Linked DNA regions of Marinomonas mediterranea MMB-1. The protein of the gene in region 2 interacts with the protein of the main gene of each other region in a pairwise test. Links are inferred from orthologs where the notes say so. Each region holds a gene or a part of one and is shown on either strand. Other genes may lie near its edges.

Region 1 (8,236 bases), 650 kb from region 2 along the record:
GTCCGAAAGGTTCGAGATCATTTCCCCAAGCGAAGCGTTTTTGCCGCCTACTTCGCCCACGTCATCCAGACGTAACTCGCTAAACCACTTTATAAATTGACTCACATTAGTCTCCAAACGTATGCATAATTTTTTTATTAGAAGAAGCGACATCAACGAATTTCGCTTTTTTCAACAAAATTGAAACTCAAGGGTTGTCAAACCTTAGGAAGCTATGAAAGTTTAAATTAGGCTTTCGTATAAATGCTTTCCTACATGCCTAGGATGTATTGTATGTAGAGCTAAGTTATTGAATAAAATCGATTATTCGATGTTGTTTTATTTCAATCGGAATTTTAAATGTCGTTACATAACAACAAAAAGGGTAATAAACGGATGAAAGTGTATTTCGTATCTGATGGCACGGCGATCACCGCTGAGGTATTTGGGTCTGCTATGTTGTCGTTTTTTGATGTCGATATCGAGGCGGAAAGCGTGCCTTTTTTAGCGACTATTGATCAAGCAAATGGTTTTGTCCAGCAGGTGAATGAAGAAGTAGAAGTGGGTAAGGCTGCCCTCGTGTTTTATACGATTTCTGATCCAGAGATAAGTGAGGTTGTGCAGCGTTGCGAAACACACTGTTATAACTTATTTGGTGATTTGCTTTCGCCAATCGAAAAGGCGCTTGGCGTTCCGGCACAACCGAATGCGCAGAAAGCGCATGGTATGAAAGCAGGGGTCTATGATATTCGTATTGATGCAATTAACTACGCATTGGCCAATGATGACGGTGTATCTATCAAAAATTTCGAAGAAGCCGATGTCATTTTGCTTGGTGTCTCTAGATCAGGAAAAACACCGACGAGTCTTTATATGGCAATGCAATATGGCATCAAGGCTGCCAATTACCCATTAAATGAAGACGACTTTAGGGCTGTTGGTTTACCTAGAATACTGCGGCCTCACAAATCTAAACTTTATGGACTCACTATCGACCCGCAACGCTTGCATGAAATTCGTTCTGGGCGGATGGCTGCGTCGAAATATGCATCCCAAAGACAGTGTCGATATGAAATAGAAGAAGTGGAGGCTATTTATCGTCAGGAGCGTGTTTCGTTTTTAAATACAACGCTTTTGTCAGTGGAAGAAATTTCCACCAAAATCATGGCAGAGATGCAATTATCGCGACATCGATAAGCGTAAAAGCGCGAGAACCTATCTAATTCTTCGATTGGTTCTCTAAAATGCCCCGTTTTTTGTCATAAAACCGACAAATTAAATTTATGACGGCGGTTTTGCCAGATAGAAAAGAGGTAAAAAGTAACGCGGTGGGTCGAATTGTTGTGTAATTACATACAGTTTTAATATTGCCGTGCTAAATATGGGTTCTAGAAGGGTGTTGTGTGAAGCTTATTAAAGGTGAATACACTATACTATGATCCATAAAGAAGCTGGCGGCCTTTGCTTCCCTTATGTTTGAGTCGTTTGCTTTTCCTAGAAAAGAGTCTCCTAAAAGGACAAAAGTAGTTTGAGTAATAAAAAAGTGAATGATCCTTTTTCGGATCGCGAAGCGTCCAAGTATGATAATCCAGTACCTAGCAGAGAGTTCATTCTCGAACACATTGCAAAATTAGGCCAGCCAGTTACACATCCCAGTTTATGTCATGATTTTAATCTTACTAAAGATGACGAAATTGAAGCCCTGCGACGTCGTTTAATTGCGATGAGTCGCGACCACCAGCTACAAAGCAACTTTGACAATGAATACACTTTGATTGAATCGTCTGACTTAATAGAAGGTCGTGTTCAAGGTACGAAAGATGGTCACGGTTTTCTTATTCGAGAAGATGCTGATGATATCTTCCTTTCACCACGTCAAATGCAATCGGTTATGGATGGTGACATTGTTGTAGGACGCCTGTCCGGTAGAACGGTAAAAGGGCGATTAGATGGTGTGGTTGTTGAGGTAAAAGAGCGTAAACATACTCAAATCGTCGGACGCTATTACGAAGAGAGCGCGACCGCATTTGTCACGCCTGAGAACCCGAGAATCACGCAAGATGTCTTGATTGACCAGTTTTCTGGCTTGACGCCAAAACATGGGCAATATGTTTTAGTAGAGTTTCTTGAGTACGGTGATCGAAATTCAGCGGCCAAGGGGCTAATTAAAAAGGTGCTAGGGGACTTTATGGCTCCTGGAATGGAGATTGATGTCGCGATACACCGATACGATATTCCAAATGTGTGGCCTAAGTCTGTCGAAAATCAGGTGAAGCACTTTGGAACTGAGGTTGTCGAAGAAGATAAAGCCAACCGTGTCGATCATCGAGAAACGCCATTTGTCACGATCGATGGCGAAGACGCTCGTGATTTTGACGACGCCGTTTATTGTGAAAAAACACCGGGTGGTTGGAAGCTGTTCGTTGCGATAGCGGATGTTTCGCATTATGTGAAAAAAGGCTCTGCATTAGATAAAGAAGCGATCGTGCGTGGTAACTCCGTTTACTTCCCAGGTCGTGTTGTTCCTATGTTGCCAGAAGTCTTGTCCAACGGCCTGTGCTCACTGAATCCAGATGTCGACCGTTTAGCGATGGTTGCCGAGATTTCCCTAACGTCTCGCGGAAAAATGCGAGGTTTCAAATTTTACGAAGGGCTTATTCGTTCTCATGCTCGTCTGACGTATTCAAAAGTCGCTAAAATGATCGACGCTGAGCCAGATGAACAAGGTACTGAACTTCGTCAACGTTACGCTCCGATTGTTTCCCATATTGATGACCTTCATGGCTTGTACAAAGTGTTGAGAGAAGCTCGTGAGCAACGTGGCGCGATGGATTTTGATACGGTCGAAACACGTATGGTGTTCGACGAACATTCTAAAATCGATCAAATTGTACCAATAGAACGTAACGATGCACATAAACTTATAGAAGAGTGTATGTTGTGTGCGAACGTTGCTGCGGCCGAGTTACTTTTAAAAGCAGACCTAGCAGCGCTATTTCGTGTTCATGAAGGTCCTAAAGAAGAAAAGCTGCTGGCATTGCGTACTTACCTGTCCATATTAGGACTTGAATTAGAAGGTGGCCTTAAACCGACGCCGATGGACTACGCAAAATTGGGCGAGGCCATTCGAGAGCGAGCGGATTCGCGAAGCATTCAAACAATGATGCTAAGGTCGATGTCACAAGCCGTTTATCAAGCGGATAATCTTGGTCACTTTGGTTTGCACTATGAAGCTTATACGCATTTCACCTCGCCTATACGTCGTTATCCCGATTTGCTCGTACACAGAGCCATTCGTTACCTTATTCGTGGTGATGGTGCGCCAAAAGTTCGTCAAGTCTATAAGGTACCAGGTTCAGATAAGCTGAAAGCAAACAAAATTTATGGTTATGATCATGCCGATATGGACGGTTTGGGTGATTCTTGTTCGACGACAGAAAGACGAGCAGACGAAGCGACACGCGATGTTGAAGCTTGGTTGAAGTGCCAATATGTTGAACAGCATTTGGGCGAAGAGTTTGATGGCATTATTACCGCGGTTACTCCATTTGGCGTGTTTGTTGAGTTAGGTGGTTTATTTGTTGAGGGTCTTATTCATATCTCTGGGCTAGGTAATGATTACTTTATTCATGATCCCGAGCATCAAGCGATCATTGGAGAGCGCACGGGTAAGTCGTTTAAACTGGGTACTAAGGTCAAAGTAAGTGTATCAAGCGTGAACTTAGATCAACGTAAAATAGATTTAAGCTTGGTTCAAAATCGCCCTGAAAAGCCGAAAAAGCGCGTTGAGAAAACGGAACTGTCTGAGCTTGAAATGCAGTTAGCACAACTTCCTCCGATGGAATTGGGAGGGCGTAAACCAAGCTCTGAAGGGGCGTCTAAATCAAATAATAGAGGTGAAAAGGAAAGTTGGAGCACCTCTAAGCGTGATGCTGAAAAGCAAGCCGACGCTAAAAAAGGGAGGAAAAAGAGCCCTCGTAAAAAGGTGAGCCTAAACAAAGGCAAACCTAAGACAAAAGAACAAAAGGCCGAAAAAGCGAGAAATAGCTCTGAAGCTAAGAAAAGTAATTCGGTTAAGAAAAGAGCTGTGAAAGGCGCAACGGATAAAAAAGTTGTGCCTGACGTAAAGAAAAAGAAAGCACGTAAGTCTAAAAAAAGTAATGCGAAACGACGTGCTATTGATTAAGTAGAAAGAGTAAGAAAGACAATATGTCGAATTTAGAATGGGTATATGGCATTCACGCTGTTGAAAATGCGCTCACTCAGCAGCCGGAAAGGGTGAAAGACGTTCGCTTCCAAGAAGGGCGAGACGATAAGAAAACACAAAGGCTGATGCAGTTGTGTAAAAAGAATGGTGTGCGTTTTCAAGTTGTCCCGCGCAAAGTGTTGGATCAACTGTTTGCAAAAAGCAAAGAGCGTGTGGTTCACCAAGGCGTCGTCGCTCAAGCGACGATGACCAAGGCCAAAGACGAAGCTGAGCTGCATAAGCACGTTGAGGCTTTAGAAGAGACGCCGCTGATCATCATTTTAGATGGTATAACCGATCCGCATAATTTAGGTGCTTGTCTTCGAAGTGCCGATGCAGCGGGGGCACATGCAGTCGTGATGCCAAAAGATAAGTCAGCTCCGTTAAATGCGACGGTCAGTAAAGTTGCGTGCGGCGCGGCTGAGAGTATGCCTGTTTTTGCTGTGACGAATTTAGCGAGAACGATGAAAAAGCTGCAAGACCAAGGTGTCTGGATATTTGGTACGGCAGGTGAAGCGACGGACATGTTGTACGATCATGACTTGACTATTCCAACGGCAATTGTAATGGGAGCAGAAGGCGATGGTATGCGCCGCCTTACTCGCGAACAATGTGATTATCTAGTTAAGTTACCGATGGCTGGCGTGGTATCGAGTTTGAACGTTTCCGTGGCTACCGGTGTTTGCTTGTACGAAGCAGTGCGTCAGCGTACAAACAAAGCGTAATTACGCGCATGAATGTTTGCATTCTATAAGTTGTGTTTTAAAGATGGTGCTTCCCGCACCGTCTTTTTTGTTATTTGAGCCCTCTATTTTTGATGCTGAGTGAGAAATGCATGTCGGTATTTGATCAATTTTCGATTCCTCCTTCCAGTCGTTCTCTTGAACGAGATATCCAACATAAAATCGATACAAAGACTAAGCCTCCAGGCTCGCTGGGCGTGCTCGAAGTACTTACCGCTCAATTGGCAAAGATTCAAAACTCGCTAACACCGTCAGTCGACCATGCTCAAATGATTGTGTTTGCTGCCGATCACGGTATTGTTGATCAAGGTGTCAGTGCGTTTCCTCAAGAAGTGACACCTCAAATGGTCGGGAACTTTCTGGCTGGTGGCGCGGCTGTTAGCGTATTTTGTAAGCAGCATGATGTCGCGTTAAAAGTGGTGGATGTGGGTGTTAACGCAGATATTCCAGCTCACCCACTGTTAGCAAGTGCCAAAGTAGCGTATGGCTCGAAAGACTTTATGCTTGAGGCCGCAATGAGTTCACGTCAGTTAGAGCAAGCGCTTGTTGTTGGTGTAAATCAGGCCAATGCAGCGATAGATTCGGGCGTGAACCTTATGATGTTCGGAGAAATGGGCATTGGTAACACTTGCGTCGCTTCTTGTATGTTGAGTGCGTTGACGGGCATGTCAGGAGAAGAAACGGCAGGCCGTGGGACGGGTCTTAGCAGCGAGGGAGTCTCACATAAAGCGAAAGTGATTCAAGCCTCTCTTAAGCGAATAGAAATCGCGTTAGGGAAGCCAATGGCGTCTTGGTCTGCTCAGGATATCGGTGAGCAATGTGGTGGCTTTGAAATCATCGCCATGGCTGGAGCTATGCTGCAATCAGCGCAAAGGGGAGTGGCTTTTGTTGTCGATGGCTTTATTTGCACAGCAGCCTATGCTTTTGCAATGAAAATACAAAGCAACTTATCTGATTATGCTATTTTTGCCCATCAGTCTAACGAAACGGCGCATCAGGCGATCCTTCAACATCTTAATGTTAGACCTGTTCTCACGTTAGATTTACGTCTTGGTGAGGGCTCCGGTGCGATTTTAGCCTATCCTATAATTAAAAGTGCAACGGTATTTATGACCCAAATGGCAAGTTTTGCGGATGCGGGAGTAAGCGATGGTCAATAAACTGAGTCCCTACTTAACTGGTTTTTTACGCAGTGTTTCAACCTACACTCGCATCCCAGTAAAAGCCAATTGGGAAGAGCAAGATGGGATCGCGCATCCCGTTTGTTTTTTACCCTGGGTAGGGCTCATCGTTGCGGTTTTAAGTGCGTGGCCTCTTTTATTTTTTAGCTGGAGTGACGAGCTACAAGCCATCTTTATGCTGCTTAGTGCAGTATTAATCACGGGTGCGTTTCATGAAGATGGTCTACTGGACTCGGCTGACGGCCTTGTTGGAGGCTGGAATCAAGAACAGCGCCTCGCAATAATGAAAGACTCTCGAATAGGCAGCTTTGCAGCCATCACCGTTGTGTTTTCTATTCTGATTAAATGGTGGCTGTTAACGCAGTGGATCGATAATAACGAATGGCAAGGTGGTGCGTTGTCGGTATTAGGGGGATGGATAGCAGTCCATGTGCTTGCTCGAATTTTGCCTTTGTTAATGATGAGTAGTTTGTCATACGTTTCGAGCGCACAAAGCAAATCTGCGTCTATGATTGCTAAGCTTTCTTTTCGAGATTGGTGTGTTGCTTTAAGCTCTCTACTACTGTGTTTTATCTCTGTTGGTCTAATCTCTTTGCTTTTATCAATTATCGCGCTTGGTATTTTCTTTCTTATCGCTCGCGTCTATCTTAACAGGCGAATTCGAGGTTTTAATGGCGATACATTGGGCGCAGTAGAGCAGATCTCAGAAGCGTTGGTCATTTTCTCGTTATTGGGGTTTGCCGCATAACGAGGGCTTTAGCAATATCTCTACATTTGCCTATAGATTCCGACAGTAAGGTTTGATTGTTTTAATTATGAAGTTGTTTTTAGTGCGCCACCCCGAACCCGATGTTGAGAAAGGGTTTTGTTACGGTAAGTTAGATGTGCCTATTGTGTCGTCTTGGCATCAAGATGCTGTTTACCTTAGTCAATGGCTTGAGCGTCGGCGTCTTCCCAAAATACAAAGCTTCCACAGCCCTCTGTCCAGAGCCTCTAAGCTTGCGTTAAGCGTGAATCCCAATTCAAAACCCATAGGCGAGCTTGCGGAATTAGACTTCGGTCTATGGGAGGGACAAAATTGGTCGACTATTTCGCGTGAAGAAATAGACGAGTGGGGGGCTGATCTGCAATTCTCAGCCCCTTACAAAGGTGAATCGCTCGAAGACCTAAGGCTCAGAGTGATGCCCAAGGTTAACGCCCTGATCGACGAGGCGGACAGTGATATTGTCCTTTATACGCACTCGGGCGTTATTAAGGTAATTGTAAGTGTGTTATGCCAGTGGCCCGTCAGTGAATGCCATAGAATTAATATCGGTTATTCTAGTGTGACTCAACTAACGATCAATGATGATAGAGATAATCGATACATATCGTTAGACCTATTAGGGGCTGGTGATTGGGTCGGTCTGGCGGTTGAGTAGTGTTGGCGATTAGGTGATGTTGGCGATTAGGTAGCGCAAGCAGGGCTTTAGCCGCCTTAAAATAAATCAGTGTCATCGCTAAGTAAGGTCGAGTTCACGTGAGCTCACAGTAGAGTGTAGAGGTTTCAATGTTGTTGTATTGGTTTGGCATGTTTGGCATCGCAGCATTTGCCATTACGGGAGTAATCTCGTCCGGTAAACGAGATATGGATTTGTTCAGCGTCGTGTTGTTAGGCATGGTGACGTCATTAGGTGGTGGAACAATTCGTGATGTTATTTTATCGGTCGACGCGGTGTATTGGGTCGACGATGTGTCTTATGTATGGGTTGCCTTTTTGTCTTCCGTGTTCGCTTTTTTTGCCGTTCGTGTCATCGAAAATAGGCAACAGATCTTCGAATACGCCGACTCGTTTGGACTTGCGCTATTTACCGTGGCGGCCGTCGAAAAAGTACTGAACTATGGCTTCTCTTCTATCATTGCAATTGTCATGGGTGTGATTACCGGTGTCGCTGGAGGAATGATTCGGGATTTGTTAAGCCATAGGCCTCCCTTGGTTTTAGGAAAAGAATTTTACGCGACGCCAGCATTTCTGGGTGCTTTATTGGTGGTCTCTCTGGAAAAAAATATTCCTTTTCATGAATTTAATTCCGTTTACGGTGCCGCTT
Region 2 (4,163 bases):
GAAAGGGTATCTCCCTTGCTAACCGTGTAAGTATGACCTACTTTTCGCTTTTGCTTCCATGCAAGATACGTCCCTTCAGGTGGATTAGATGAGAATGAATCAATCACCCCTTTTGAGATCGCTTGCGCTAATTTTTTACGATAGGTTCGACTAGAAAGGTTTTTAGCCTCTGTCGGATTTGAAACAAACCCTGTTTCAATCAATAAAGAAGGGATATCAGGAGACTTGAGAACAACAAAACCAGCTTGCTGAACCGTATTTTTATGCAGCTTAGCAACGCGCGTCATTTTCGCTAAAACTGACTCGCCAATATCTAGGCTCATTTGAATAGTCGAATTCATCGACATATCGAGCAATACTTCTGCCAACAACTGATCTTTGTCATCAAGTGAGATACCGCCAACCAAGTCGGACGATTGTTCCTGCTGTGCTAGCCAACGCCCCATCTCAGACGTTTTACCACCGAGAGACAACGCCCAGACAGACGCACCACGCGCACTTGATTTCGTAAAGGCGTCGGCATGAATAGAGATTAAGATATCGGCATTTGCTTCACGTGCAACCTTAGTTCGTTGACGTAATTTTAGATAGACATCTGTCGAGCGCGTTAAAACCGCTTTAAAACCTTTAACCTGATTAATTCGCTTAGCGAGCTCTTTACCAATTGATAAGACAACGTCTTTTTCTCGAACTTTGTATTTACCTAATGCGCCAGGGTCTTTTCCACCATGACCCGGGTCGATAACAACAACAATATCCCGTTTGGCGTTTTCAATGGTCGATACACTTTTTATAACCTTAACAGGCTTCTTTTTACCATACTCTAACTCAACGAGTATTCTGGGGCCGTATTTAGCATTTTTGGAGAGGACGGAACTTTTCGCTTTAACCTTGCCATTTAAATCAATGACAAACCTCGCACCTTGATCGCGCTTAGCATATCGAAGTCGGCGCATCATATCCGAGGAGAGTTTCGAAAGATTTTTGCTGACATTACTTGAGAGAGAGCCGATCGACTCAAGATCTAACACAACCCTATCAGGACTAGAAAGCAAAAAAAGGCGATGATTCGCCTCTGAATCTAGCTCAAATACAAGACGAGTCAGCCCATCTTGCTGAGCAACTCGAATATCTTTAACAGAAGCGCTATAGACCGACATTGAGAAAAACAACGCCAGTACGAAACAAACAACAGATTTAATGCGAAAAGTATTATACATATCAAAAGGCTAGCCACTATATCTGCACACTATAACCTTTGAGAAAAAATAGCTCAACGCCTTAAATCTCGTACTGTTTTAGCCCGCTTGCTTTAGCGCATCATTAACGCTTTTTTCACCATGCGCAGTTTTCGGCTCTACCACCACCTTTCTGCCCTGACGCAAAAGCGCCAAATGAATCACTACATCAGGCTCTGGAAGCACCCCTTCCCCCATTTCAGCCCACTCAATAAGACAAAGCGCCCCCTCTTTGAAGTAATCGCGGATCCCCATGTACTCAAGCTCTTCAGCATTACCAATTCGATATAGATCAAAATGAAACACATCAGCAACCTCTAATTCATAAGGTTCGACGATTGTGTATGTGGGACTTTTAACCGGTCCGATATAACCCATCCCTCTTAAGAGGCCACGCACAAGCGTTGTTTTGCCCATCCCGAGGTTACCATTTAAATGAACAACACCACCTTCTTGAAAACTAGAAGCCAATTGCTCACCAAACAATTCCATTGCCTCTTCGCCGTATATCTCTTTTTCAACCATCATATTTTACCTTTCCTACGCACACCGATGCGCGAACGCTTCCGTCATTATTGTCAGTTTAAAGCCTGATATTCGTATTTTTGCGGCCTAGTATTTTAAAGCTTGATAATTTGAAGTTTATTGCTTTTGAACATTATTAGTTCAAAAGACGTTAACCAAGCATATTTTAAGTAATATTACATTCGTAAGCAGTCACACTGATTATGACAACCGCAAATAATCCAATAGCTCATAAGGCTGCATATGTATCTCTCCCAATTCTTGAGACGCTTTTTGCGCCGCGACATTATGCCAAGCGACCGCGATAACCACCGCTTCAAATGGGTTCTGGTAATAAGCCAAACAACTGGACACCATGCCACTTAACACATCTCCCGAACCGCCTTTAGCCAAACCGGGACAAGGACGCCCTGCAATCACCGTACGTCCATCAGGCGCAGAGATAACACTTGATACACCTTTGAGCACGACAATGGCACCATATCGTTGGCTAAGAGCCTTCGCCGAACCGATCAAATCCCCGCTAACCCCATCTGGAGTCGTATCAAGTAATTTAGCCGCCTCGCCCACATGCGGTGTAAGTACCACCAAACCACGAAATGATGCTATTGGATTGAGTGACAGCCAATGCAAAGCGTCAGCATCCAATACCTTGCGATGTGTGAGTTCTAACGCTTGCTGAAACAACGCTTCGCCCCATTGCTTTCGACCAAGCCCTGGACCAATCAACAATACGGAATCTAGATTCCGCAGCGTTCCTTTAATATCCTCACCATCTGGCGTCACAGCCATAACAGATGGTATTCGAGCTAGCACAGGAGCGATATGATTATCGCGCGTTAATACACTGACGGTACCCGCTCCTGTTCTCGCTGCGCCTGACGCTGCCATGATCACAGCACCGCCATAACCATCATCACCGCCAACGACAGAAATATGCCCATAGCTCCCCTTATGAGAAACAGGATATCGAGCACACGGCGACAACAATCTAACATCGGAAGCTTCAAACCATAAAGCCCCCACCGCTCCTACTAATTTATCGCCCTTCTCAGCCAATAAATCTACGCTTTCCAGACGCTCGCAGATCACCTCACCAACACAAACCAATCCTTGGTTAATATAGAAACCCTGTTTATCTCGGATAAAAGTAACGGTCACATCCGCGACAACAGTATTTGGATCAGCCAAACCTGTTGCAACATCTAGCCCCGTTGGAGAATCGACTGCAACGACTCTTGCACCACTTTGACGACTTTTATTGACCCAGCGACATACTCTTTCAAACTCTCCGCTTAAAAAAGCGCTGCCGCCGATCCCAAGCATCGCATCGATTATTACTCCGTTAAAGCAGGTGTCGTCATCAAGAGTGTTCGACACAAAGACTTCGACATCAGATGCCAGCAAAGCCGCCCACGCTTTTTTTGCGTCTCCTGAACGTTCTTTCGATGCTAAATCCAATCCCCTTACCGTTAGCCCAGCATTCGCAAGCAAAACAGCAAGCAGAGCACCGTCGCCACCATTATTTCCAGAACCGCACAGCACAGTGAATGTCTGAACTTCTTTAAAACGTCTAGAGATATGATGAAATAATACGCGTGCCGCCCGCTCCATCATCGGATAACTACCCCCTTCCGAAGAAAAAGAAGCTTGCTCTATTGCTCTAATAGAAGGCAAATCGAAAACAGGGGTTAGCAGCTCTGATATATTTTTCATTGGATATAACCAGTAGGAAGGAATGACACAAGCGCGGCGTATTATTTTGATAACGCCAAGCATTTTAGCTTGGCGTTAAAACGGAACAAACGTTATTCCATACCAAACAACGTTTTCCGGTAATGTTTCAATTCACCAATCGATTCCAAAATATCGTCCAACGCCAAATGCGCGCCCGTTTTCGTAAATCCATCGAGCGCTTCGGGTTTCCAACGACGCCCCAACTCTTTAAGCGTGCTCACATCAATATACCGATAGTGAAAAAATGCTTCTAAACGAGGCATGTATTTGTATAAGAAACGACGATCCTGTCCAACACTATTACCACAAATAGGGGATTTCCCCGCTGGTAAGTATTTTTCAAGGAACGCGATCGTTTCCTGCTCCGCTTGCTCCATCGTAATGGCAGAGTCCAATACACGCTGTGTTAACCCGGACTGCCCATGATGTGTCGTACACCACTCGTCCATCGCATCCATCACCCCCTTGTCTTGATGAACAACCAAATTTGGCCCTTGAGCCAATACATTGAGATGTTTATCAGTAACAATGGTCGCAATTTCAATAATTGTGTTCATTTCTGGATCAAGTCCGGTCATTTCCAGATCAATCCACACTAAATTTTCTTCGCTATAGCTCATAGATTGCCGAAGTCCTTTATTATCAATGCTAAGCATTATAATC

What was found. Proteins that work in one complex are often made in the same cells at the same time.
Region 1: the proteins of MARME_RS12835 (region 2) and rlmB interact in binary tests that used the Escherichia coli proteins (3 or more experiments, as listed by UniProt). The link is inferred for Marinomonas mediterranea MMB-1 from one-to-one orthologs.

The regions. Positions count from the first base shown.
Region 1 is NC_015276.1:3,470,940-3,479,175, reverse strand. The notes cover bases 3,203-6,069. They hold rlmB (23S rRNA (guanosine(2251)-2'-O)-methyltransferase RlmB), read left to right. Parts: upstream 3,203-4,188; coding sequence 4,189-4,950; downstream 4,951-6,069. Other genes in these bases: cobT (nicotinate-nucleotide--dimethylbenzimidazole phosphoribosyltransferase), read left to right, coding at 5,061-6,069; rnr (ribonuclease R), read left to right, coding at 3,203-4,165. Outside these bases: ppsA (phosphoenolpyruvate synthase), read right to left, coding at 1-105; MARME_RS15915 (pyruvate, water dikinase regulatory protein), read left to right, coding at 340-1,176; more of rnr, read left to right, coding at 1,508-3,202; more of cobT, read left to right, coding at 6,070-6,128; MARME_RS15895 (adenosylcobinamide-GDP ribazoletransferase), read left to right, coding at 6,118-6,897; MARME_RS15890 (histidine phosphatase family protein), read left to right, coding at 6,965-7,570; MARME_RS15885 (trimeric intracellular cation channel family protein), read left to right, coding at 7,699-8,236. UniProt on the Escherichia coli protein: Specifically methylates the ribose of guanosine 2251 in 23S rRNA.
Region 2 is NC_015276.1:2,819,257-2,823,419, forward strand. Bases 1,223-4,150 are described here. They hold MARME_RS12835 (NAD(P)H-hydrate dehydratase), read right to left. Parts: upstream 3,480-4,150; coding sequence 1,965-3,479; downstream 1,223-1,964. Other genes in these bases: tsaE (tRNA (adenosine(37)-N6)-threonylcarbamoyltransferase complex ATPase subunit type 1 TsaE), read right to left, coding at 1,299-1,766; orn (oligoribonuclease), read right to left, coding at 3,572-4,120. Also shown: MARME_RS12825 (N-acetylmuramoyl-L-alanine amidase), read right to left, coding at 1-1,220. UniProt on the Escherichia coli protein: Bifunctional enzyme that catalyzes the epimerization of the S- and R-forms of NAD(P)HX and the dehydration of the S-form of NAD(P)HX at the expense of ADP, which is converted to AMP.